DNA from 2 places in the Nocardiopsis sp. TRM 82005 genome. Region 2 is predicted to be linked to the other one. Evidence: riboswitches for the same ligand, from Rfam matches in the RefSeq annotation. Region 2 holds a riboswitch; the other holds the start of a gene.
What was found. Region 2 has a riboswitch for S-adenosylmethionine ahead of thrC (threonine synthase). Riboswitches for the same ligand answer to the same signal wherever they lie in the genome.
Positions count from the first base shown of each region.

Region 1: another riboswitch for S-adenosylmethionine. It lies ahead of AC0T5L_RS12925 (aminotransferase class V-fold PLP-dependent enzyme); the one in region 2 lies ahead of thrC (threonine synthase).

Region 1 covers NZ_JBWDTQ010000016.1:78,541-89,437, forward strand. Annotated here, with positions in the region: gene AC0T5L_RS12910 (acyl-CoA dehydrogenase family protein) at 1-370, opposite strand, end outside; gene AC0T5L_RS12915 (CaiB/BaiF CoA transferase family protein) at 483-1,757, opposite strand; gene AC0T5L_RS12920 (DUF3870 domain-containing protein) at 1,766-2,152, opposite strand; SAM riboswitch class IV at 2,365-2,479, shown strand; gene AC0T5L_RS12925 (aminotransferase class V-fold PLP-dependent enzyme) at 2,539-3,894, shown strand; gene AC0T5L_RS12930 (SAM-dependent methyltransferase) at 4,249-4,959, shown strand; gene AC0T5L_RS12935 (DinB family protein) at 4,950-5,489, shown strand; gene AC0T5L_RS12940 (primosomal protein N') at 5,572-7,704, opposite strand; partial or broken gene AC0T5L_RS12945 (helix-turn-helix domain-containing protein) at 7,948-8,682, opposite strand; gene fmt (methionyl-tRNA formyltransferase) at 8,802-9,737, shown strand; gene AC0T5L_RS12955 (RsmB/NOP family class I SAM-dependent RNA methyltransferase) at 9,808-10,897, shown strand, end outside.
Region 2 covers NZ_JBWDTQ010000005.1:95,673-106,569, forward strand. Annotated here, with positions in the region: gene AC0T5L_RS02910 (PadR family transcriptional regulator) at 1-302, opposite strand, end outside; gene AC0T5L_RS02915 (ubiquitin-like small modifier protein 1) at 491-769, opposite strand; gene thrC (threonine synthase) at 966-2,225, opposite strand; SAM riboswitch class I at 2,239-2,380, opposite strand; gene AC0T5L_RS02925 (alpha,alpha-trehalose-phosphate synthase (UDP-forming)) at 2,667-4,103, shown strand; gene AC0T5L_RS02930 (GrpB family protein) at 4,183-4,776, opposite strand; gene AC0T5L_RS02935 (S8 family serine peptidase) at 5,035-6,213, opposite strand; gene AC0T5L_RS02940 (DUF3263 domain-containing protein) at 6,442-6,726, shown strand; gene otsB (trehalose-phosphatase) at 7,014-7,844, shown strand; gene AC0T5L_RS02950 (serine hydrolase domain-containing protein) at 7,869-8,900, opposite strand; gene argJ (bifunctional glutamate N-acetyltransferase/amino-acid acetyltransferase ArgJ) at 9,073-10,233, shown strand; gene AC0T5L_RS02960 (MFS transporter) at 10,429-10,897, opposite strand, start outside.

The DNA of each region.
Region 1 (10,897 bases), on a different contig from region 2:
GTTCCTCGGAGCCGTACTTGTGGATGGCGGCCATCGCCAGCGAACCCTGTACCGACACGAAGCTGCGCAGGCCCGAGTCGACCGCCTCCAGCTCGCGGCAGGCCAGGCCGTAGGCGACCGCGCTGGAGCCGCCGCAGCCGTACCCCTCCAGGTGCATACCCAGCACCCCTAGGTCGCCGAAGGCCTTGGCCAGCCCGCGCGGATCGGGCAGGGTGCCCGCGTCGAACCAGTCGGCCACGTTCGGCAGCAGCTCGCGGGCCGCGAAGCCGCGCACGGCGTCGCGGACGTCGCGTTCGGTGTCGGACAGCTCGGCGTCCACGGACATGAAGTCGCTCGGGTCCGGGGCGGCGGGCTTACGGGAATCGGTCATGGTGTCCTTACCTTTCTTGTGGGTGTTCCCTTCGTGATGCGGTCGGCTCATGCGGCCGGACTGGGAAGCGGATCCGGGTTCTCGGACGCGCGGTCGTGCGGACGGTCGCGGATCAGGCGGGATCGGACTGCTGAACGGCGCCGCGCTTGACCATCTCGTCCACGCTCGACTCGTCCACGCCCAACTCGGCGAGGATCTGCCGGGAGTGCTGGCCCAGCAGCGGCGGTGCGGTGAGCGGCGGCGGGGTGTCCTCCAGCCGAAACCCCGCGCGGACCTGTTCGAGCAGCCCGGCGGTGGGGTGCTCCACGGTGCGCAGGACGTCGTCGCCGCTGGCGTCGGCGGTGCGCAGGGCGTCCAGTACCCCGCGGACCCGCCCCACCGGGACCCCGGCCTCCACCAGCACCGCCATCCAGTGGTCGGCGGGCTGGGTGCGCAGGGTCGCCGACAGCTCCGCGACCAGCTCACCACGGTGCGCCACCCGCCCCGGATTGGTGGCGTACCGGGGATCCCCGCCCAGGTCGGGGCGGCCCAGGGCCGCGCACAGCCGCTGGTACAGGGCGTCGTTCCCGGCGGCGACGACGATCTCCGCGTCCGCGGCGGGGAAGGTCTGGTAGGGCACGATCGTGGTGTGCGCGTTGCCGACCCGGGCGGGTTCGGTCCCCGTCACCAGCGCCTGCTGGGTGAGGTTGACCAGACCGGACAGGGTGGAGTTGATCAGCGACACGCTGATGTTCTCGCCCCTGCCGGTCACGCGGGCCCGCATGAGCGCGCCGAGGACGCCCACGGCCGCGTTCAGCCCCGTGAGCACGTCGGTCAGGGCCACGCCCACCTTGCTCGCCGGCCCCTCGGCCGGACCGGTGGTGGCCATCAGGCCGCTCTCGGCCTGCACCACGATGTCGAAGCCGGGGCGTGTGCTCGGCTCGTGCTCGGGCCCGAACCCGCTCACCGAGCAGTACACGACGGCCGGGTTGCGGGCGCTGACCGCCTCGTAGCCGAGCCCGAGCCGGTCGATCACCCCCGGCCGGAAGTTCTGGATCACCACGTCGGAGGCCGCGCACAGCTCCTGTACGGCGGCCAGGCCCTCGGGGTCCTTCAGGTCCACGGCCATGCTGCGCTTGTTGCGGTTCACCGACAGGAAGTAGGCCGCCTCACCGGGACTGTGCCCGCTGTCCGGGGCCGCCGTGGCCCCGGCCCATGGCGGCCCCCAGGAGCGGGTGTCGTCACCGCGCCCGGGCTGTTCCACCTTGACCACCTCGGCGCCCATGTCCGCGAGCAGCATGGTGGCGTACGGGCCCGCCAGTACCCGGGACAGATCGGTGACGCGCACCCCCGCCAGCGGTAGCGGTGCGGTGGAGCCGGACTCAGGCTCAGAACGTGTGTCGGTCACGGAACTGCTCACTCCTTGCCGTCGGGGCCGCCGGGGAGCTGGTCGCCCTCCCGCAGTTGGCCGTAGGTCTCCAGGCACCGGCGCAGGGCGGTGGTCAGCGCGGCACCGGACTGGCCCGCGTACCGAGTTTGTACCCGCTGCACGAGTTCGGCGATGTCCTCTGTCACCGACGAGCCCTCGACCAGGGCGCGGAAGAAGTCCTTGGCCAGGTCGGTGAGCAGGGTGGTGTCCGCGGCGACGATGCGGCCGTCCGCGGTGTCCACGGCGAGGACGACGCCGAGGCGCTGGTACTGGGAATGGCTCGCCACCGTGTCGGGAAGGCGGGCGTAGCCGGAGACCAGGACGACCCTGGGATTGCGGAAGACCTGCTGGATACGTTCGTCGCCGTACGACATACACACCTCTCGCTCGCGGGCACGCGAAAACTCCGACGCTCTGGAGTCTCGCGCCTGGAGGGCGGCCGGGGGGAACCGGACACCCGCGGCGTGAGGGCAGGCAGGGACAAGTATGTCCCCACCGCGTTCGCGGCTGTCAAGCGGGGCGGTGGTTCGGGCCGCACGGGACGTGCGCTGTTCTTCGCGGGGCGGCTGTGTTAACCTGCCTCGCAGGTCACGAGTGCCAGCGTCAAGCCCCGGCTTGCTGGCCGGCAACCCTCCTTCCGCGGTGGGGTGCCCCGGGTGAGGACCAGGTCCCGACACGACCGTGTCGGACAAGCGCGGACCCCGGAGGCGTCGCCGTTACGGCACCCCGCGGGTCCCACGACCCGCAGGCGAGGTGTCCCATGACCACTGTCAGCTCCATCCACACTGCCCGTTCCGCCCGTTCGGTGCGTTCGTCCGACACCGACCGGTGCACGATCGTCGCCTCCGAGGAGGGCGTCCCCCTGGTCACCGGCGAGCGTGTCGAGTACGCCAATTTCGACTACGCGGCCAGTGCACCCTGCCTGACCCCGGTGGCCGAGGCCCTGTCCGAGGCGCTGCCCTACTACGCCAGCGTGCACCGCGGCGCGGGCCACCACTCCCAGGTCAGTACCGACGCCTACGAGCGGGCCCGGCGCAGCGTGGCCCGCTTCCTGGGGACACGCTCCCAGCCCGCGGACGCCGTGGTGTTCGTGCGCGGTACCACCGACGCCCTCAACCTGCTGGCCCGCTCGGTGCCCGAGGGCTGCACGGTCGTGGTCTTCGAGTCCGAGCACCACGCCAGCCTGCTGCCCTGGGAGCACTCCGCCTCCCCAGCCGGACGTGTGGTGCGCCTGCCCCTGCCCGCCACCCCCGGCGGCGCGGTGGAGGCCGCCCGCGCCGCACTGCGCGGGGCCCCCGAGGGGCCCCGGCTGCTGTGCGTGACCGCCGCCTCCAACGTCACCGGCGAGATCTGGCCGGTGGAGGAGCTGGTGGAGGCCGCGCACGCCGAGGGCGCCCGCGTGGTCGTGGACGCCGCCCAGTACGTGCCCCACCTGTCCTTCAGCCTGGAGGAGACAGGTGCCGACTACGTCGCCCTGTCCGCCCACAAGCTCTACGCCCCCTTCGGTTCCGGTGTACTGGCCGGACGCGCTGACTGGCTGCGCGAGGCCGTGCCCTACCTCTCCGGCGGTGGTGCCACCCAGTCGGTCACCGAACACGAGGTGGTGTGGAACGACCTGCCCGCCAGGCACGAGGCGGGCAGCCCCAACGTGCTGGGCGCCGTGGCGCTGGCCGCCGTCTGCGACACCTTCACCCCAGTCACGCAGGAACTGCTGCACATCCGCGAGTCGGCGCTGCTGGAGCGGTTGCGCGCGGGGCTGGCCGAGGTCGACGGCTTCACCGAGCTGACCTTGTGGGGCGGCGAGCACCCCCGGGTGGGCATCGTGTCGTTCACCGTGGACGGCCTGCCCGCGGATCTGCTGGCCGCCGCCCTGTCCGCCGAGTACGGGATCGGGGTGCGCGACGGGTTGTTCTGCGCTCATCCGCTCACCCGCCACCTGCTGCCCGAGGGCCACACACAGGCGGTTCGGGCGAGCCTGGGCGTGGGCACCACCTGGGAGCACGTGGACCGGCTCGTCGGCGCGATCGCCGACCTGGTCGCACACGGGCCGCGCTGGGAGTACGCCGACTGCGACGGTCGCCTGGCCCCGGTGCCGGACCCCGAGCGAGTGCTCTGACAAGCTGTTACGACCGGGGGGAGGGACCCACCCCGCCGGGCCCCCTGCGGCGGGGTGGGTCCCTTGGGTGCCCCTGGCGACGGGACGCCGGCCCCGCCCGCCCCTTCGAGCTCGGGGCACCGAATGTTCTGCGCGCTCGGCGGAAGGGAACGCGGACGTTGCCTGCTCGATTGTGTCGCAAGGGTCCACAAAGGGCGAAATGGGGCACATACCACTCACCCATGTGCTGAGGATCACTTTCCCAGGCGGTACCATCGGGCCCTGACGGCATGGCGCGACGCTACCCGGGCCCGACCGGCCCACCCCGCGGCGCGTCCTGCCTCCCGCGAGCGAACCGGCTGGGGGAACGTGATCGTGACCAACGTCCGAGGACCCAAGACAGGCCCGCTCACGGCCGCGTTCCGCGGACGCGAACCCGTGCCGGTCCCCGGCCAGCGCTCACGCGTGGTCAGTCTCGGTCCACGGGAGTGCGAGCCACCCGAGACCCAGCGCACCGTGCACACCCGCCTGCACCAGGCCTTCCTGGGGCGGGTGATCGCCTACCTGTGCGCCGACGCGGGCGTGCGACAGTTCGTCGACTGGGGCTGTCCCGTTCCCGGCACCGCTGAGCGCGTCCATGCCGCCGCCCCCGACGCCTCGGTGGTCCACGTCGCCCCGCACGGCACGGCGGGCATGCTCTCCGGCGCGGGCACCACGGTGCTCTCCGGTGACGGTTCCGGCTCCGACGCGCTCCTGCGCCGCCTCAGCACCTCCGGGCTCGTCGACTTCGACGAGCCCGTCGCCGTTCTGATGACACGTCCCTTCCCCGCGGACGGCCCGCCCGCCGGGATCGAGGACCTGCACACCCTCATGCGCGGTGGTGGCTACCTCGCACTCGCCTCCCCGGCGCCGCGGGCGGTGGTCGAGAGTGCTTTCTCACCGTTCCTGCCGGTTGAGCCGGGGGCCGCCGATATAGAATGGTGGCCCTACCCGGACGAGGACGTGTCCGGTCAGGGAACCGGAACCCTGGCAGGACTCGGCCGCAGGTCATCCGAGCGGGGGAGGGGAACACGCCGATGGCGGTGAACTGGACCGGCGAGGTGCTGGCCCAACTCCAGTTCTACTGGGAGTACTCCCTGTGGCCCAGGCTGGAGGGGCTCACCGACGAGGAGTTCCTCTGGGAGCCGGTACCCGGTGCCTGGACCGTCCGCGAGGTGCGGGGCGGGCGGCACCAGCCCGACCTGGCCCTTCCCGAACCGGATCCGCCGCCGGTGACCACCATCGCCTGGCGGCTCGGGCACATCGTCGTGGAAGTGCTGGAGACCCGTATCAACTGGCACTTCGGCGACCGCACCGCCACGAGTAGGGGCATCGACTGGCCTTCGACCGCCACCGACGCCAAGCAGCGGCTGCGCTACGCCTACGAGACCTGGTCCGGGCACATCCAGGCGATGGACGATGACGGCCTGGCCGCGCCCGTGGGCGACGCCGAGTCACCCCAGTGGGCGGACCTGCCGATGGTCGCGCTGGTGCTCCACCTCAACCGGGAGATCATCCATCACAGCGCCGAGGTGGCGGTTCTGCGCGACCTGTACCGCGCGGGATACGACCGCTGATTCGTTTTCACCACGGAGGGGCGGACCCGGCCCCCGCGCGGGGGACTCCTGGCGGAGGCCGACAACGCTTGCGGCCGACGCACTAGACCACGTGCAGCGGGTCCACCCTCACCTGCGCCAGGTGCTCGTCCCGGCGCGCGCTGCGCGCCGAGGCCGCCACCTTCAGCGACCGGGTCAGCGCGCCCACCCCGGCGCGGGGCACCCGCAGCAGCGCGCGCTCCGTCTGGTCGGTGCCGTCCGGGCCGACCGCGCGGTCCGACCCCACCGGTACCGGTCCCAACAGCTCGGCCGCCTCGGGCAGCTCGATCTGGTCGAGCAGCTCACGCACGTGCTCCTGGCCGCCGGTGACCGAGGCCATCGACACCGCCGGGGGAAAGCCCAGCTCACGGCGTTCGGCCAACTCGCGCTCGGCGAAGCCAGCAGGGTCCCAGCGCACGAACGACTGCACCACCGGTAGCGAGACCTCGGCCGACACCACCACCGCGCCGCCCGGCCGCACCAGCGCCGCGGCGTTCAACCAGCGCCGCAACGCCTCCTCCGAGGCGCGCAGGTCCATCCGGTTCAGCAGAGCCCAGCCGTCCAGCAGCACCGCCGCCGCGTACCCGTTCTCCGCCACCGGTTCGGCGCCCGGGGTCGCCACCACCAGCGACGGCGAGTCCGCCACCCGCGACAGGACCTCCTCGCGGCCCGAGGTGCGCACGGTCAGCGAGGGAAAGGCCCGGCCCAGCTCCTCGGCGGTGCGCCGGGCGCCCACCACCACGGCGCGCATGCGGGTGACACCGCACTCCTGGCACGCCCACTGGCCGGCCACCCGGCCGCACCAGCCGCATGAGGGCATGGCGTGGGAACCGCGCACCGCGAGCGGACCCCGACAGGAGTCGCAGCGTGCGGGTTCGCGGCATCCGGCGCACGCCAGTGTGTTCAGGTAACCCCGGCGCGGCACCTGGAAGAGCACCGGGCCGGTACGTGCGGCCTCACGCGCCGCGCGCAGGGCCACGCTCGGCATCCGCGCCGACCGCGCCGCCTCGTCGCGTGCCAGCTCCCGGTCGTCCCCGGCCGCGCGCACCATCGGCGCGAGCCGGCGCAGCGTCGCCCGGTCGGCGACCAGGGGGTGCGCCCACCCCGACTCGACGAGCAGCTGGGCGTCGGTGGTACGGGTGTGCCCGCCGATCAGCGCACCGGCGCCCGCGCGGTGCGCGCGCATCGACAGCACCGTGCGCGCGTGCGGGTAGGGGGCGTGCGGATCGGCGTGCACGTCGTCGCCGTCGTCCCACAGCACCACCAGCCCCAGGTCACGGACGGGCGCGAACACCGCCGCGCGCGTGCCGACCACCACCCGGACCCGGCCGCGCAGCACCGAGAGCCAGCGCCGGTAACGTTCCGCGGGCCCGAGGCCGGCGGTGAGCGCCACGTGTCGCCCGCCGCCCAACTGGAGGTTCAGCGCGGTGTCGACGGCCTCGACGTCGCGGCCGTCGGGCACCACGACCACCGTGCCGCGTCCCGCCGCCAGTGTCTCCCTCGCGGCGACCGCCACCGACTCCGCCCAGTCCGTGCCGGGCAGGGCGTTCCACACCGCGCGGGCGGGCTGGCCCTCGTGCAGAGCCCGCAGGAAGTAGGGGCCCTCGGGGTAGTTCGCCCAGGGGCCGGGCTCCGCCGCTCCCGGCTCGGCTCCGGACGCGGAACCGTCCTCGTCGGCGGCCCCCGCCGCGCCGTGACCGGCCTCGGACGTGTCCGCGGCTTCGGCAGCCTTGGCCTCCTCCTTCTCCACGCGGGCGTGGCGGGGCGGCACGGCCAGGCGCAGTACGTCGCTCAGCGTGCCCGCGTACCGGTCGGCGACCGCACGGGCCAGTCCCAGGATCTCGGGGGTCAGTACCGGTTCCGGAGAGACGACCGCCTCCAGGTACGCCAGTCTGCCCGAGAACTCCGAGGTCTCCACCCGCTCGGCCAGGAAGCCGTTCAGCTGGCGGTTGTTGAACCGCACCCTGACCCGGCAGCCGGGCACCGCCGCCTCGTCCATGTCGGCGGGTACCCGGTAGTCGAAGTACCGGTCCAGGTGGGGAAGCGGGGTGTCCACGATCACGCGCGCGACCGGTAGCCGCTCGGCCGGCCTGCGCGGGGCCGGGCGGCGGGACTTCCTGGTCGCCGGGGCCTTGCTCTTCTCCTGCTCCGGAAGGTCGAAGAGGGCCCTGTCGGGCTGGCCGGGCTGCGCTGTCATCACTCTTTGTCTATCAGAAGGGTGCGACACGGCCCCGTGCGACGGATCCGGCGGCGTCCGCCCACGCGGCGACACCGCCGCCGCGTGGGCGGGTCCCGTTCCCGGTAACTGGTAGAACTGGAGACCCGACAGACCGTGCCCGTGGGCTCCCCCGCTTCCCCCTCCGCGGACCCCGCACACGGGAACCCGGTCGTGGTCCCGGGCGAGTGGAGGGGATACCGCGCTTGGCTTCCTCCCCGCTCCTCAAGGAGGGGGCTTCGGAACCACCTGACGGTGGTTCGGGGCCCGGGCCCCGTCACGGGTCGCCCCGTGGCCTTCCTGCTTCGTCGCCGGTCGCCCCGTCCGGGAGGACTCCCGTTGAGGTCTCACACCAGTTCCACAGGCCAGCACCGCCGGCCCGGCGGCTTCGAGGCCGCTCGCCGCGTCCACGTCACGGTCATGGGTGGTGCCGCGCCTGGGACACCTCCACTCGCGCGCACCCGACGCCGGCCACGCGTGGACGTACCCGCACCCGGGCGCCGAGCACAGCCTGGAGGAGGGAAGGAACCGGTCCGCCACGACCAGGTCCCGCCCGTACCACGCGCACTCGTACTCCAGCACCGACCGCAGCCGCGTCCACGCCGCGTCCGAGGCCGCACGCGCCAGGGTGCCGTTCTTCGGCAGGCTGCGCACGGTCAGGTCCTCGACCACGACCACCTCCTCCCCGTCGACAACGTCACCAAGGACGTGGTCCCCGCATCGGCGCCGACCTCGTCGGGGAAGGCCAGATCCTTGGTCTTCTTCCAGCCGGTGAGCATCGCCGGGGTCTGGGGGGCGGCCCACCCTTTCCTGGCGCTGGTGCCGGGCCCGGGTGCGTTCGGCGAGAGCCTTGTCCTAGACCAGGCGCACACACCCGAACGTGCGCGACAGCTCCGCTGCCCGCGCATCGGCGGGGTAGAGCCAGTACTTGAACGCCCGCTTCACCGTCTTCCTCGCCATGGGTCACATCGTAGTAACCGCTCTGTGATCTAGTAGCGGAAAGCGACAGGAAAGTGACAGAAAGGAGAGGGCGTCTTCTCCCCGCCCTGGAGGACGGGGTGTCCACGCCCAACAACCAGATGAAGCTTGTCTTTGCCGGAACACCACAGGTGGCGGTGCCGTCCCTGCGCGCGCTGATCGACTCCGGCCACGAGGTCGCCGCCGTGGTCACCCGCCCCGACTCCCGCTCCGGGCGCGGCCGGAGGGTCTCCGCCAGCCCCGTCGGCGAACTCGCCGCCGGCGAGGGCATCGAGGTCCTCAAGCCCGCCAAGGCGGGCGACCCCGAGTTCCTGGAGCGGCTGGCCGAGATCGCCCCCGACTGCTGCCCCGTCGTCGCCTACGGCGCCCTCCTGCCGCAGTCCGCACTCGACATCCCCCGTCACGGCTGGGTCAACCTGCACTTCTCCCTGCTGCCCGCCTGGCGCGGTGCCGCGCCCGTTCAGCACGCGATCCTGCACGGTGACGACCTCACCGGCGCCTCCACCTTCCAGATCGTCAAGGAGCTCGACGCCGGACCGGTCTACGGCACCCTCGTCGAGAACGTGCGTCCCACCGACACCAGCGGTGAACTCCTCGAACGGCTCTCCGTCTCCGGCGCCGAACTCCTCGTGCGCACGATCGACGGCATCGCCGCCGGGCAGCTCAGCCCGGTCGAGCAGCCCGCCGACGACGTCTCCTACGCCGCCAAGCTCACCCCCGAGAACGCCGAGCTCGACTTCACCGCCCCCGCCCTGCGCGTGGACCGGGTGGCCCGCGCCTGCACCCCCGCCCCCGGTGCCTGGACCACCTTCCGCGGCGTCCGCCTCAAGCTCGGCCCCGTCACCCCCCTTCCCGACGCCGACACACCGATGCTCGACCCCGGCCAGCTGCACGTCGACAAGAGGCGCGTCATCGTCGGAACCAGCACTCACCCGGTCGTCCTGGGCGAGGTGCAGCCCCAGGGCAAGCGCGCCATGGCCGCGGTCGACTGGGCACGTGGCGTGCGTCCCACCGGAGACGACCGCCTGGGCTCCTGAGCTGCCGTAGTCTCGACCTTGGCGGGCCCAAGCCCGCAGGCCCCGTCCCCGGTTTGTTGAGGCACACACGTTGAGTGAGCAGTCCCGATCCCCGCACCGCCGCCCCCGCAGAGGTGGAAAGCCCGGTCAGGGCGGCGGTCAGGGCGGGTCCGGGCCGCCCAGGCCCCGCGACCCCGCGCGCCGGGTCGCCTACGACGTGCTGCGTGCGGTGGACCAGCGCGACGCCTACGCCAACCTGCTGCTGCCATCCCTGCTCAACGAGCGCGGTATCAGCGGCCGCGACGCCGCCCTGGCCACCGAGCTGACCTACGGGACCCTGCGTCTCCAGGGCTCCTACGACTCCGTCCTGGAACGCTGCGTGGACCGCACGCTCGCTTCGGTGGACTCCGAGGTAGTGCCGCTACTGCGCCTGGGAGCCCACCAGCTGCTGTCCACCAAGATCCCGCCGCACGCCGCCGTCAGCGCGACCGTGGACCTGGCTCGCAGGGTCGTCGGCCACCACCGGGGCCGGTTCGTCAACGCGGTCCTGCGCCGGGTGTCCGCCCGTGGCCTGGACGAATGGATGTCCGTGGTCGCCCCCGACCGCGCCGTCGACCCCAGCGGGTACCTGTCGGTCGTACACAGCCATCCGCGCTGGGTGGTCAAGGAACTGGCCCGGGCGCTGGGGGAGCGGTCCGCCGGCGGACTGACCGAGACCGAGCGCCTGCTCGCCGCGCACAACGAGCGCCCCCGGGTGACGCTTGTGGCCAAGCCGGGCCGTGCCACCGTCGCCGACCTGGTGGCCGCCGGTGCCGAGGAGGCCCGCTACTCGCCGTTCGCCGCCTACCTGCCCGAGGGCGATCCCGCGGCGATCCGGGAGGTGCACCAGAACCGCGCCGCCGTGCAGGACGAAGCCAGCCAGCTGGTCGCCCTGGCCCTGACCAGGGTCGACGCCCACGGTGACGACGCCCGCTGGTTGGACATGTGCGCTGGGCCGGGCGGTAAGGCCGCTCTGCTGGCGTCCCTGGCCGGGCAGCGCGGCGCCCGTCTGCTGGCCGCCGAGGTACAGCCCGCACGCGCCGGTCTGGTGGCCAAGGCGGTGCGCCGTGCCCCGCGCGAGGCGGGGCGGGCCGTGGTCGCCGACGGCACCGCGCCCGCCTGGCGTCCGAAGGCCTTCGACC
Region 2 (10,897 bases):
GCGAACAGCATCGCCGGATCGTCCCTGCGTGTCAGGCCTCGGCGCAGGAGGCGGTGGATCTCGGCCACACCGTCCTCGGTGATCTCGTAGGAGGTGCGGTCGACCACGTCGTCACCCTCGGCGACGAACTCCCGCAGCTTGCCCTCCCGGGAGAGCTTGCGCAGCGCGTGGTAGAGGGAGCCCCACTTGACGTTGGCCCACTCCCCGGCCCCCCACGACAGGAGTTCACGCCCAACCCGGTACCCATGGGCCTGCCCGTGCATGCGCACCGCACCCAGCACCAACAGCCGCGTCGCCGACATCTCCACCCTCGCTCGACCGCAAATATCCCCAGCCTATGAGGAGCGGTGTCCTGGGGCGTGTTCGGCGGACACGTGCCCTGCCGCGCGGGCGCCCCCGGCGCGGCTCTCGCCGCGCTCACGGGCGGGGGCGGCCCCCGGCGCCCCCTCCGGGGGCCGGAGCCGTCCCCGCCCGAGGCCCGTCGGCGGGGTCAGCAGCCCCCGGCGACCGCAGGGATGATGGAGACCTGGGCGCCGTCGGCGACCTCGGTCTGCAAGCCCTTGTCGAAGCGCACGTCCTCGTCGCCGACGTAGACGTTGACGAAGCGGCGCACCTTGCCGTTGTCGTCGAGGATGCGTGCCTGGATGCCGGGGTGGTTGGCCTCGAGGTCGTCGAGGACCTCGGCGAGGGTGCCGCCCTTGGCGGTCACCTCGGCGGCGTCGTCGGTGTAGGTGCGCAGGATGGTGGGCACGCGGACGCTGGCGCTCATGGCGGACTTCCTTCTGGTGGTAGACGGTGGGCTGTTCGGGTGCCGGCGGGGTTCTGGAGGATTCGTAGGTGTGGCTGCGAGGAACGAGCCGTCACACCGGAGGATCCGAAGGTTCCCGCCTTTCGGGCGCCCGGACACGGGGTGAAGCGAAGCGGAGCCCCGAAGAGATACTGCGGAGCCCCGGAGGGGACACGCCCTAGGCGAGGCCTGCGTCGGTGAAGGCGCTCAGGGACGGCTTGATCGTGGCGGTCACACCGGCGTCGACGGCGTTCAGGGTCTTGAGCCCGTCGCCGGTGTTGAGCACGACGGTCTCGGCCTTGGGGTCGAGCCTGCCCTCGCGGACCAGCTTGCGCAGGACACCGGTGGTGACGCCGCCCGCGGTCTCGGCGAAGATGCCCTCGGTGCGGGCGAGGAGCTTGATGGAGTCGACGATCTCGGCGTCGTCCACGTGCTCCACCGAACCGCCCGTGCGCTGGGCGATGTCCAGCACGTACGGCCCGTCGGCCGGGTTGCCGATGGCCAGCGACTTGGCGATGGTGTCGGGCTTGACCGGCTGGATGACGTCGATGCCCTTGTCCCAGGCCTGTGCGACCGGGGAGCAGCCCGTGGCCTGGGCACCGAAGATCCGGTAGGGGCGGTCCTCCACCAGGCCGAGCTTGATGAGCTCCTTGAAGCCCTTGTCGATCTTGGTGAGCTGGGAGCCGGACGCGATCGGGATGACGATCTGCTCGGGCAGGCGCCAGCCGAGCTGCTCGGCGATCTCGTAGGCCAGCGTCTTGGAGCCCTCGCCGTAGTAGGGGCGCAGGTTCACGTTGACGAAGCCCCAGTCCTCACCGATCGAGTCGCCGATGAGCTCGGAGCAGAAGCGGTTGACGTCGTCGTAGTTGCCGTCGATGGCCACGACCTTGCCGCCGTAGACGGCGGCCATGACCACCTTGGCCTCCTCCAGCCCGGCGGGGATGAACACGCAGGACTCGAACCCGGCGCGCGCGGCGGCGGCGCCGACCGCACCGGCCAGGTTGCCGGTGGAGGAGCAGGACAGGGTGGTGAACCCGAAGGTGCGCGCGGCCTCGACGGCGATGGCGACCACGCGGTCCTTGAAGGAGTGCGTGGGGTTGCCGGAGTCGTCCTTGATGTGGAGGGAGTCGAGGCCCAGTTCGGCGGCGAGGCGGTCCGCCCGCACCAGCGGGGTCAGGCCGGGGGCCATGTTGGGCAGCTCCGCGACGTCGGCCGGGACGGGCAGCAGGGAGCGGTAGCGCCAGATGCTGTTGGGGCCGCTCTCGATGTCGGCGCGGGTCACGTCCCCGAAGTCGTAGGCGATCTCCAGGGGGCCGAAGCAGAACTCGCACGCGAACCGGGGGGTGAGCTCGTAGCGCTCGCCGCACTCTCGACAGGAGAGCGCGGTACCGGGGCCGAAGGCGCGGACGGCGGTGGATTCGGTGGCGGCAATCGCCATAGCGAGGCGTCTCCCCTCATCTTCCCTGGCGAACACCTTGTTCCCAGGCCGGAGTTGGCACCTGCCCCAGCCGCCTCGCGGGTTCGCGAGCATCGCGTGCTGGGATGGTTGCCGGGGCTTCGCAGGGCCGGTCCCTCCACCCCTCTGGATGAGCAATATGAAGTTTTGGCGGGTCCCGTGTGATCCGCACCGTCACTGTAACGGACTCGTCAGCCGGTTTTCCATGCCTCGTGATCCGCGTAACACGAACGGGCTCACATGGTGAGACGGCACCGGTCAGGGCGCCCCGATCGCACGTGCGGTGTTTCGCGCTTGTGACGTGCGCCCCCGTTGGCCTGGAACGGGTTTGGGGCGGTCGTCGGCAGGCGAGACATAGGGTGCGCCCTCGCGTTGGCGCGCGATCCGCCCGGCTCCAGTCGCATCATTCGAGAGGACGACCACGTGGACAAGGCACAGATCCTCATCGCCTCCAACAGGGGGCCCGTGTCCTTCTCGATCGCCGACGACGGCTCACTGGAGCACCGGCGCGGCGGAGGCGGACTGGTGTCGGGGATGATGTCGGTGGCCACCGAGATCGACAGCATCTGGGTGTGCGCCGCGTTGTCGGACGCCGACCGGCGGGCCGCGGCGGAGGCACCGGAGGCGCGACTGGACCGCTCCCACGACCTGGACGGCATGCGGGTCCACATGTTGGACATGCCGCGGCAGACCTTCGAGGGCGCCTACACCGGGGTGGCCAACTCGACCCTGTGGTTCGTGCAGCACATGCTGTACGACATCCCCAACAAGCCGTCCTTCGGCTCGCACTTTCGGCGGCTGTGGGAGGACTACACCGCCTACAACAACGCGTTCGCCGAGGCACTGGTGGCCGGTGCCGCCGACGGCGCCCGCGTGGCCGTGCAGGACTACCACCTGGCGCTGGTGCCGCGCATCCTGCGCGCCCGCCGCCCCGACCTGCGGATCGCGCACTTCTCGCACACCCCGTGGGCGCCCCCGGAGTACTTCCGGATGCTGCCCGAGCAGGTCTCACGCGACCTGTTGGAGGGCATGCTCGGCGCGGACCGGCTGGGCTTCCTCAGCCCGCGGTGGGCGGAGGCGTTCCTGCGCTGCTGCGCGGAGCTCCTGCGCGCGGACGTGGACTTCCAGCGCCGCACCGTGGAGTACGGCGGCCGGGTGGTCGAGGTGGGCGTGCACGCCCTGGGCGCGGACGGGGAGGGGCTGCGCGAGAGCGCCTCCGACCCGGCCGTGGCGGCGCGCCGAAGCACCCTGAAGGAGGTCGTCGGCGACACCAGGCTCATCGTGCGGGTGGACCGCACGGAGCTGTCCAAGAACATCGTGCGCGGCCTGGAGGCGTACCGGGAGCTGCTGACCACCCATCCGGAGTGGCGGGGCCGGGTGACGCACCTGGCGTTCGCCTATCCGAGCCGGGGCGACGTGCCGGAGTACCGCGAGTACACCGACGCGGTGCTGCGGACCGCCAAGGAGATCAACGCGGAGTTCGCGACCGCCGAGTGGACGCCGCTCGTGCTGGAGGTCAACGACGACTACCCGCGTTCACTGGCGACGTTCCAGATGGCCGACGTGCTGCTGGTGAACCCGATCCGTGACGGCATGAACCTGGTGGCCAAGGAGGGCCCGGTCCTGTCGGAGCGGGACTCGGTGCTGGTGCTCTCGCGTGAGGCGGGTGCCGCGGACGAGCTGGGTGAGCACGCGCTGCTGGTCAACCCCTACGACACCGTGGAGACGGCGGAGGCGCTGCACAAGGCGCTGTCGATGCCGGAGGAGGAGCGGCGCGTGCGTAGGCGGCACCTGGCGGAGGCCGCGGTGGCGCTGCCACCGCGGCGGTGGTTCCAGGAACAGCTGCGCTCGCTGGGCTGAGCCCGGATCCGGGTCCTCGCACTGGTGGGGGGCGCCCACCTGTCTCGGGGGACGGTACGCGCACCGGCCCCCGCGTGGGTCAACCGGTGGTGGTGCCCCCTCCGTCCGCCTCGGCCAGGAGCTGTTTCACGATGCCGGACTTGGCGTCGGCGTAGTCCTGGATGCTGTCCCAGGTGCGTTCGGCCAGTTCCCGTTTGACCGCGGTATAGCGTTCGCGCGCGTCAGCGTCGGCGGCGAGGAGGTCGCGGAAGCGGCACATCCGCTCCGCCTCCTCGCAGCCCTCGCTGAACACGTGCAGGTTGAGGTTGACGTCGGCGCCCTTGAACACCCGGTGCTCGTACCAGTCGGGCTCCCTGAGCGCCAGGGAGTACCCGGCGGCTTCGAGGTCGGGCAGGTAGGCGGGCTCGTCCGAGGAGTCCGCGACCACCAGCAGCAGGTCGACGCAGGGCTTGGCGACGAGGCCGGGCACCGAGGTGGAGCCCACGTGCTCGAAGAGCAGGACCCGCTCCCCGAGGGCGGCACGGACCTTCCCGGCCTCCCGCTCGAAGAGGTAGGGCCACTTGGCGTCGTACTCGGAGAGGTGTACGCGTCCGTCGATGAGGTTGCGGAACTCGGGGGCCCCGGTCCGCGGCGCACCTCGCGAGGGCAGGGAAGACGCTTCGAGGGATGACATTCTCCAAAGCCTTGCCTCCCTCGTGTGCCCGCGTCAAGGCCGTCCGCCGTTCCTTACATATGCACGTGCGTTCGCAACATCACCGTTCGTCGGGCGCCCATGACGTGCGGTGACCACGCACCGTGTCCGGTCACGGGCCGGCCGGGGGTCGAGGCCACCAGGACCGGGGAGCCCTCCAGGACGGGCAGCTCGCTCGGGTGCCCGAAGCGGCGGTGCTCTCGGGCCCGGCCCGGGCGGGGCCGGCTTCACCCGCCGGGTTCACCCGCCGCGTACTCTGCGGCGGCGCCCGCCCTTCTTCCGGCGGTTGGCGGGCGGAGCCTCGGCGGCGCGCTCGGCGGCGATCTCCTCGTCCGACTCCCGGCGCTCGGCCTCCACGCCGTAGGGGTCGGATGTGGAGCGGCGCACCCACATGACCACCAGGAGGATGCCCAGGATCAGAACGGCGCCGACGGCGGCGAACCACGCCCACATCGGCACGGCCCCCGCCTGATCGCCCTCGTCGGCCAGGTCCTCGATGGGCGGGAGGTCGTCGACCGTGCCCACCGCGTTGCCTTGCGCGGTGGGCAGGTGCAGGGCCGGCAGGCCCCCGGGGCCGGGTTGGGCTCCCTGGACGAGGGCTTCGCGGATCTGCTCGGGGCGCAGCTGCGGGTGGTCGGAGCGCAGCAGGGCGGCGGCCCCGGCGGCCATGGCGGCGGCGTAGGGGGCACCGGTCACCTCGGTCTGCCCCAGCCCCGCGTCCGCGGTCGTCAGGTCCGCGCCGGGGGCTGTCAGCGCGATCGACCCGGCCTCGGGCGAGTCCGGGACGAGCTCACCGTTCTCGTCCGTTCCAGCGACGGTGAGCACGCTGGGGTCTTCCTGGGCCTTCGCGGGGCCGACGACCAGAGCGCCGTCGCCGACCGCGTCCTGGGTGGCGCCGGTCAGATCGGTGCCCTCGCCGGTCTCGGGCAGCAGGATGACCTGGGCACCCTCCCGCGCGGCGAAGCGCACGGCGCTGGCCAACTGGTTCTCGGTGGGCAGTACGAGCAGGGTGGAGTCGGGCGCCACCCCGAGTACGCCGCCGTCGGCGTCCATGCCGTGTCCGTGGGCCGCGGCCAGGGCGGCCACGGCGTTGCCCGTCCCGATGTCGCCGCTGTTGTCGCCGAACTCCGTGTCCAGCCGGACGTTGTCGACCAGGTCCGGGTGCTCCTCGTTGACGGAGGCACCGGGAAGCGCGATCGTGACGCCCTGGCCCCGGGTCTCCCCCCACACCTCCTGGGCGGCGATGGACTGTAGTCCCCACTGCTCGGGCCGGAAGTCGGGGATCCCGTCGGCCGAGGCCGGAGCCGCCGAGGGGCCGAGGAGTAGGGCGGTGGCGGTGGTAACGGCCGCACAGGCCGTGGCGGTCCCTCCACGGGCGTGGCGTGTCTGTGTCCTGTTGCGGCTGTTGCCCCCGAGCACGTCAGGCTCCCTCGAACTATGCGGTCGACGTTCCACGCGGCCCCCAGGACCCCCGCGATTCTGTCATGAGCCCAGGATCCAGGCGTGGACAAGTGGCCTGAGGGGTAGGAAACGTAACTGTATCCCTGGTGCTAGTCCTGCGCTTTCGGCTCCGCATCCGGCATGTCGAGTCGCTAGCATGTGTCGGGCCGATCCGGACAAACCAATTTCCCGCCCAGGGGGTGTCCCATGCCGAATATCGGTCCGACCGAGGACGGTCAGTCGGCCCTCGCCGAACGCGAACAGCGCATCCTCGCCTTCGAACGCCAGTGGTGGAAGTTCGAGGGGTCCAAGGAACAGGCGATCCGTGACGAGTTCGGATTCTCCGCGACCCGCTACTACCAACTGTTGAACGGGCTGGTGGAGCGCCCCGAGGCGCTCGCCTTCGACCCGATGACCGTCAAGCGCCTGCGCCGCCTGCGCGCCGACCGCCGCCGCCAACGCAACGCACGCCAGCTGGGTATCCAGCTCTGAGTCCCCCTCTTTTCCACTCCTCCCGGCTATTAGTACCCAACATCCGCCGGGTGACGCCGTCATCCGCGTATTCCCCGCTCCCACCGGCGTGTCGCCCGGGCCGACCAGCCGACCGGGCCGATCCGCCGGCTCAGTCGGCGGTGGTCGGCCAAGCGGAGAACACCGCACGGCCGTCCGGTGAAACACGGGCCACGGGTGTGGGTAGAGGATCCTCCCGGGCGGGAGCACGTCGGTATTCTGGCGGTCCCGCCCGGTCCGCACCAGCGGCCCCACCGGAAAGGTCCTCCATGTCCCTGCCCCAACCCAGCACGGACGCCGGGCGCACGGCGCTCGACGCCTTCCTGGCCGCACCCGAGCGGGCGCTGGCCGCCTTCGACTTCGACGGCACACTCGCACCCATCGTCGACGACCCGCGCACGTCCGCCCCCTATCCGGGGGTCGTGGACGGGCTCGCCGGCCTGGCCGGACTGGTCGGGTCGGTGGCGGTGGTCACCGGCCGCCCGGCCGGGACGGCGGTGCGTCTGGGTGGCCTGGACCGGGTTCCGGGCATCATCGTGCTGGGCCACTACGGTGCCGAGCGCTGGGCCGACGGCCGTGTGGTCGCCACCCCCGCACCGCCCGGGGTGGAGTTGGTACGGGACGAACTGCCCGGCCTGCTCGACGGGCTGAACGCGCCGGAGGGCACCTGGATCGAGGACAAGGGCCGGTCCCTGGCGGTGCACACCCGTCGCACCTCCGACCCCGACGGCGCCCTCACCCTGCTCACCCCGGCTCTGAGCGAACTGGCCAGGAGGGCGGAGTTGCAGGTGGAGCCGGGGCGGATGGTCGTCGAACTCCGTCCACAGGGTGTGGACAAGGGCGCGGCGCTCACCTCGCTCGTCGCCGAGACCAGCCCCCGCACCCTGCTCTACGCCGGTGACGACCTGGGCGACCTGCCCGCGTTCAACGCCGTGACGGCACTGCGCGCCCAGGGCGTCGAGGGCCTGACCGTGTGCTCGTCCTCCGACGAGGTCACCGCCGTGGCCGAGGCCGCCGACCTGGTCGTCGCCGGCCCCGCCGGGCTGGCCGACCTCCTGCACCGGCTCGCGGACGCGGTCCGCGACACCTCCGGCGGATGAGACCGGCTCCCCCGGTCCTCCTGTTCAGGACGAGGACTCGTGTGCCTGGGGCGTGAGCGCGGACCGCGCCGCCGACCGCAGATCCACCAGGCCGGTCCGGTCGCGCCCGTAGTGCACGGCGTTGGTGAGCACCCCCACGTACCGTCCGCTCTCGGGGTGCATGAACAGGCTCGTCCCGGTGTAGCCGTTGTGGTAGACCACCCCCTCCGGGGTGACCAGCCAACCCAGGCCCCGCCAGAGCCGGGCGCACGCGTCCACGTACGGCTGCCAGCTCATGCGCACGTAGGAGGAGGGCACCGGCCCCCGCCCGCCGTCGTGCAACCGCAGCATCTCCCGGGCGAACGCGCCGAGGTCGATGGCGGTGGTGAACGCACCGGCGTGTCCGGCCACGCCGCCCATCAGCGCGGCCGCCTCGTCGTGCACCACCCCCCAGGCCGGGGCGGCACCGGGGAGGCGGCGCTCGGTGGGCGCGACCCAGGGTGAGCGCGCCAGCGGGCCGAAGGTCGTGGACCGCAGGCCCAGCCCCTCCCACAGGTCGTGGGCCAATCGGTCCAGTCCGGTGCCGTAGAGGCGCTCCAGGAGCAGCCCGAGCAGGATGAACCCCCGATCGATGTAGCGGTAGCCGGGCTCCTCCAGCGGATCGGCGAGGATCGCCTCGGCCAGATGCTGCTCGGTGCCCGCGTACCTCTCCAACCAGGTCACCGGGTTGAGTCTGCTGGTGTGGGTGAGGATCTGCCGGGTGGTCACCCCGGCGCCGGGCAGGTGCCCCACATCCAGGTATTCGGACATCGGGGCGTCCAGGTCCATCATCCCCTCGGCGACCGCCTGACCGACCAGCGGCCAGGTCGCCATCACCTTCGTCAGACTCGCCACGTCGTAGGCCACGTCCGGAGCGGTGTCGTTCTCCGCGTCGACATGGCCGACCGCGACGAACTCCCACATGCCGCCGGTGCCGACGACGGCCGTGCCACCGGGCAGCCATCCGGCGTCCACCATCACTTTCAGGACGCCACGAATCTGCGCCCCTGTCTCCGTGAGCCAGTCACCATCACGCACAACACGCCTCCCCCCGGATGGTCTTCGTCACCTCGGCGGATACCCGTTATCAGGCCGTTGTCACACGGGTCCTCCATGTGCACAGGGCGAAACCCTCGCAGGTCGTAGCCGTAATAAGAGGCCGAACGCCCTTCGGAGTAGTCTGGCTCCCGAGAACCCCCGAGGGAGGACGATGAGCAGCCAGACCCCCGTGCCCGCCGGTTTCCGCGGTGTGGCCGGAAACATTGGGATCAAGGATCCGAAGGACGACTTCTTCTCGGTGGTGTCCGAGGCCCCCGCGTACGTGTCCGCCGTGTTCACGCAGTCCCGGTTCGCCGGGCCCAGTGTGCTGCTCAGCCGCAGCGCGGCTGCGGACGGCCGCGCGCGAGGGGTCGCGGTGATCTCCCGCAACGCCAACGTGGCCACCGGCCGGATCGGCGACGACCACGCCCGCGTGCTACAGGAGCGCGTGGCCCGGGCGGCGGGCGTGCCGCCCAATGAGCTGCTGGTCGCCTCCACCGGTGTGATCGGCCGCCCGTACCCGATGGACAAGGTGCGCGCCTATCTGGACGCGCTGCCCGACGGGTTTCCCCCGGCCGACCTGGACCGCGCGGCAGCGGCGATGATGACGACCGACACCCGGCCCAAGACCGCCTCGGCGAAGGTCGGCGGTGCGACGGTGACGGGCGTCGCCAAGGGCGTCGGCATGGTCGAGCCGAACATGGCGACCATGTTGGCCTGGTTCTTCACCGACGCCGATGTGGAGCAGCCGGAACTGGACGAGGTGTTCCGCCGGGTGGTGGACCGCACGTTCAACGCGCTGAGTATCGACACCGACACCTCCACCAGCGACTCGGCGGCGGTGTTCGCCAACGGGCTGGCCGGGCCGGTGGACGTGGCCGCGTTCGAGGCGGCACTGAACGAGGTGGCCCTGAAGCTGGTGCGGATGATCGCCTCCGACGGCGAGGGCGCCAGCAAGCTGATCGAGGTGCGCATGACCGGCGCCCGCGACGACGCCCAGGCCAAGCGGGTCGCCAAGGCCGTGGTGAACTCACCGCTGGTGAAGACGGCCGTGCACGGCGCGGACCCGAACTGGGGCCGGGTGACGATGGCGATCGGCAAGTGCGAGGAGGAGACCGACATCCTGCCGCGGAACGTGCGGATCTCCTTCGGCGACGTGGAGACCTACCCCGCGGAGGCCACGGACGAGGTACTGGAGCGCGCCGCCCAGCACCTGAAGGGCGGCGAGGTGGTGATCAGCGTCGACCTGGGCATCGCCGAGGGCGCCTTCACGGTCTACGGCTGCGACCTGACCGAGGGCTACATCCGGATCAACGCCGACTACACGACCTGAGCGGCCCCGGACCGACCGGGCGTCGTGACGGCGGCCTGACCGGCCGCTCGCGACGAAGGCGGCACCACCCCGGTCCACGGGGGGCGGTGCCGCCTTCTCCTGCGCGGTTTGCTGGATACACGGAGGCCGGGGTTCACATCGGTGTCGGCGCGCCCTCCCGTTACCCCCCGTACCTGGCCTCTCAGGTCAGTGCGTCTAGACGTGCACGACGGGCTCGCCGCCGTCGGGCTTGCCCCCGCGCATGAACAGCGACAGCACCGCGGCCAGCAGCATCAGCGCCGCCGCGATCCCGAAGGCCCACTGCAACCCGTCGATGAAGGCCAGGTTGCTGGCCTCGGTGACCGCGCGCGCCACGTCGGCGGTGGCTCCCTCGGGCACCACGGCTCCGCCCTGGGCGATGACGCTCTGCATGTCCGTCAGCTCGTCCGCCGCAGGCTCGGCCAGCCCCGCGGCGGCGAAGTGGCCGGGCAGGGTGGTGATGATGGTCGCCGACATGACCGCACCCAGCACAGCCGTGCCCAGTGAACCGCCCAGCTGCATGGCGGCCTGCTGGACGGCGGAGGCCACGCCCGCGAAGCGCACCGGGGCGTTGCCGACGATGGCCGCGGTGGATCCCGTCATCACCAGGCTCAGGCCCATGCCGAGCAGGACGAAGGCCACCGAC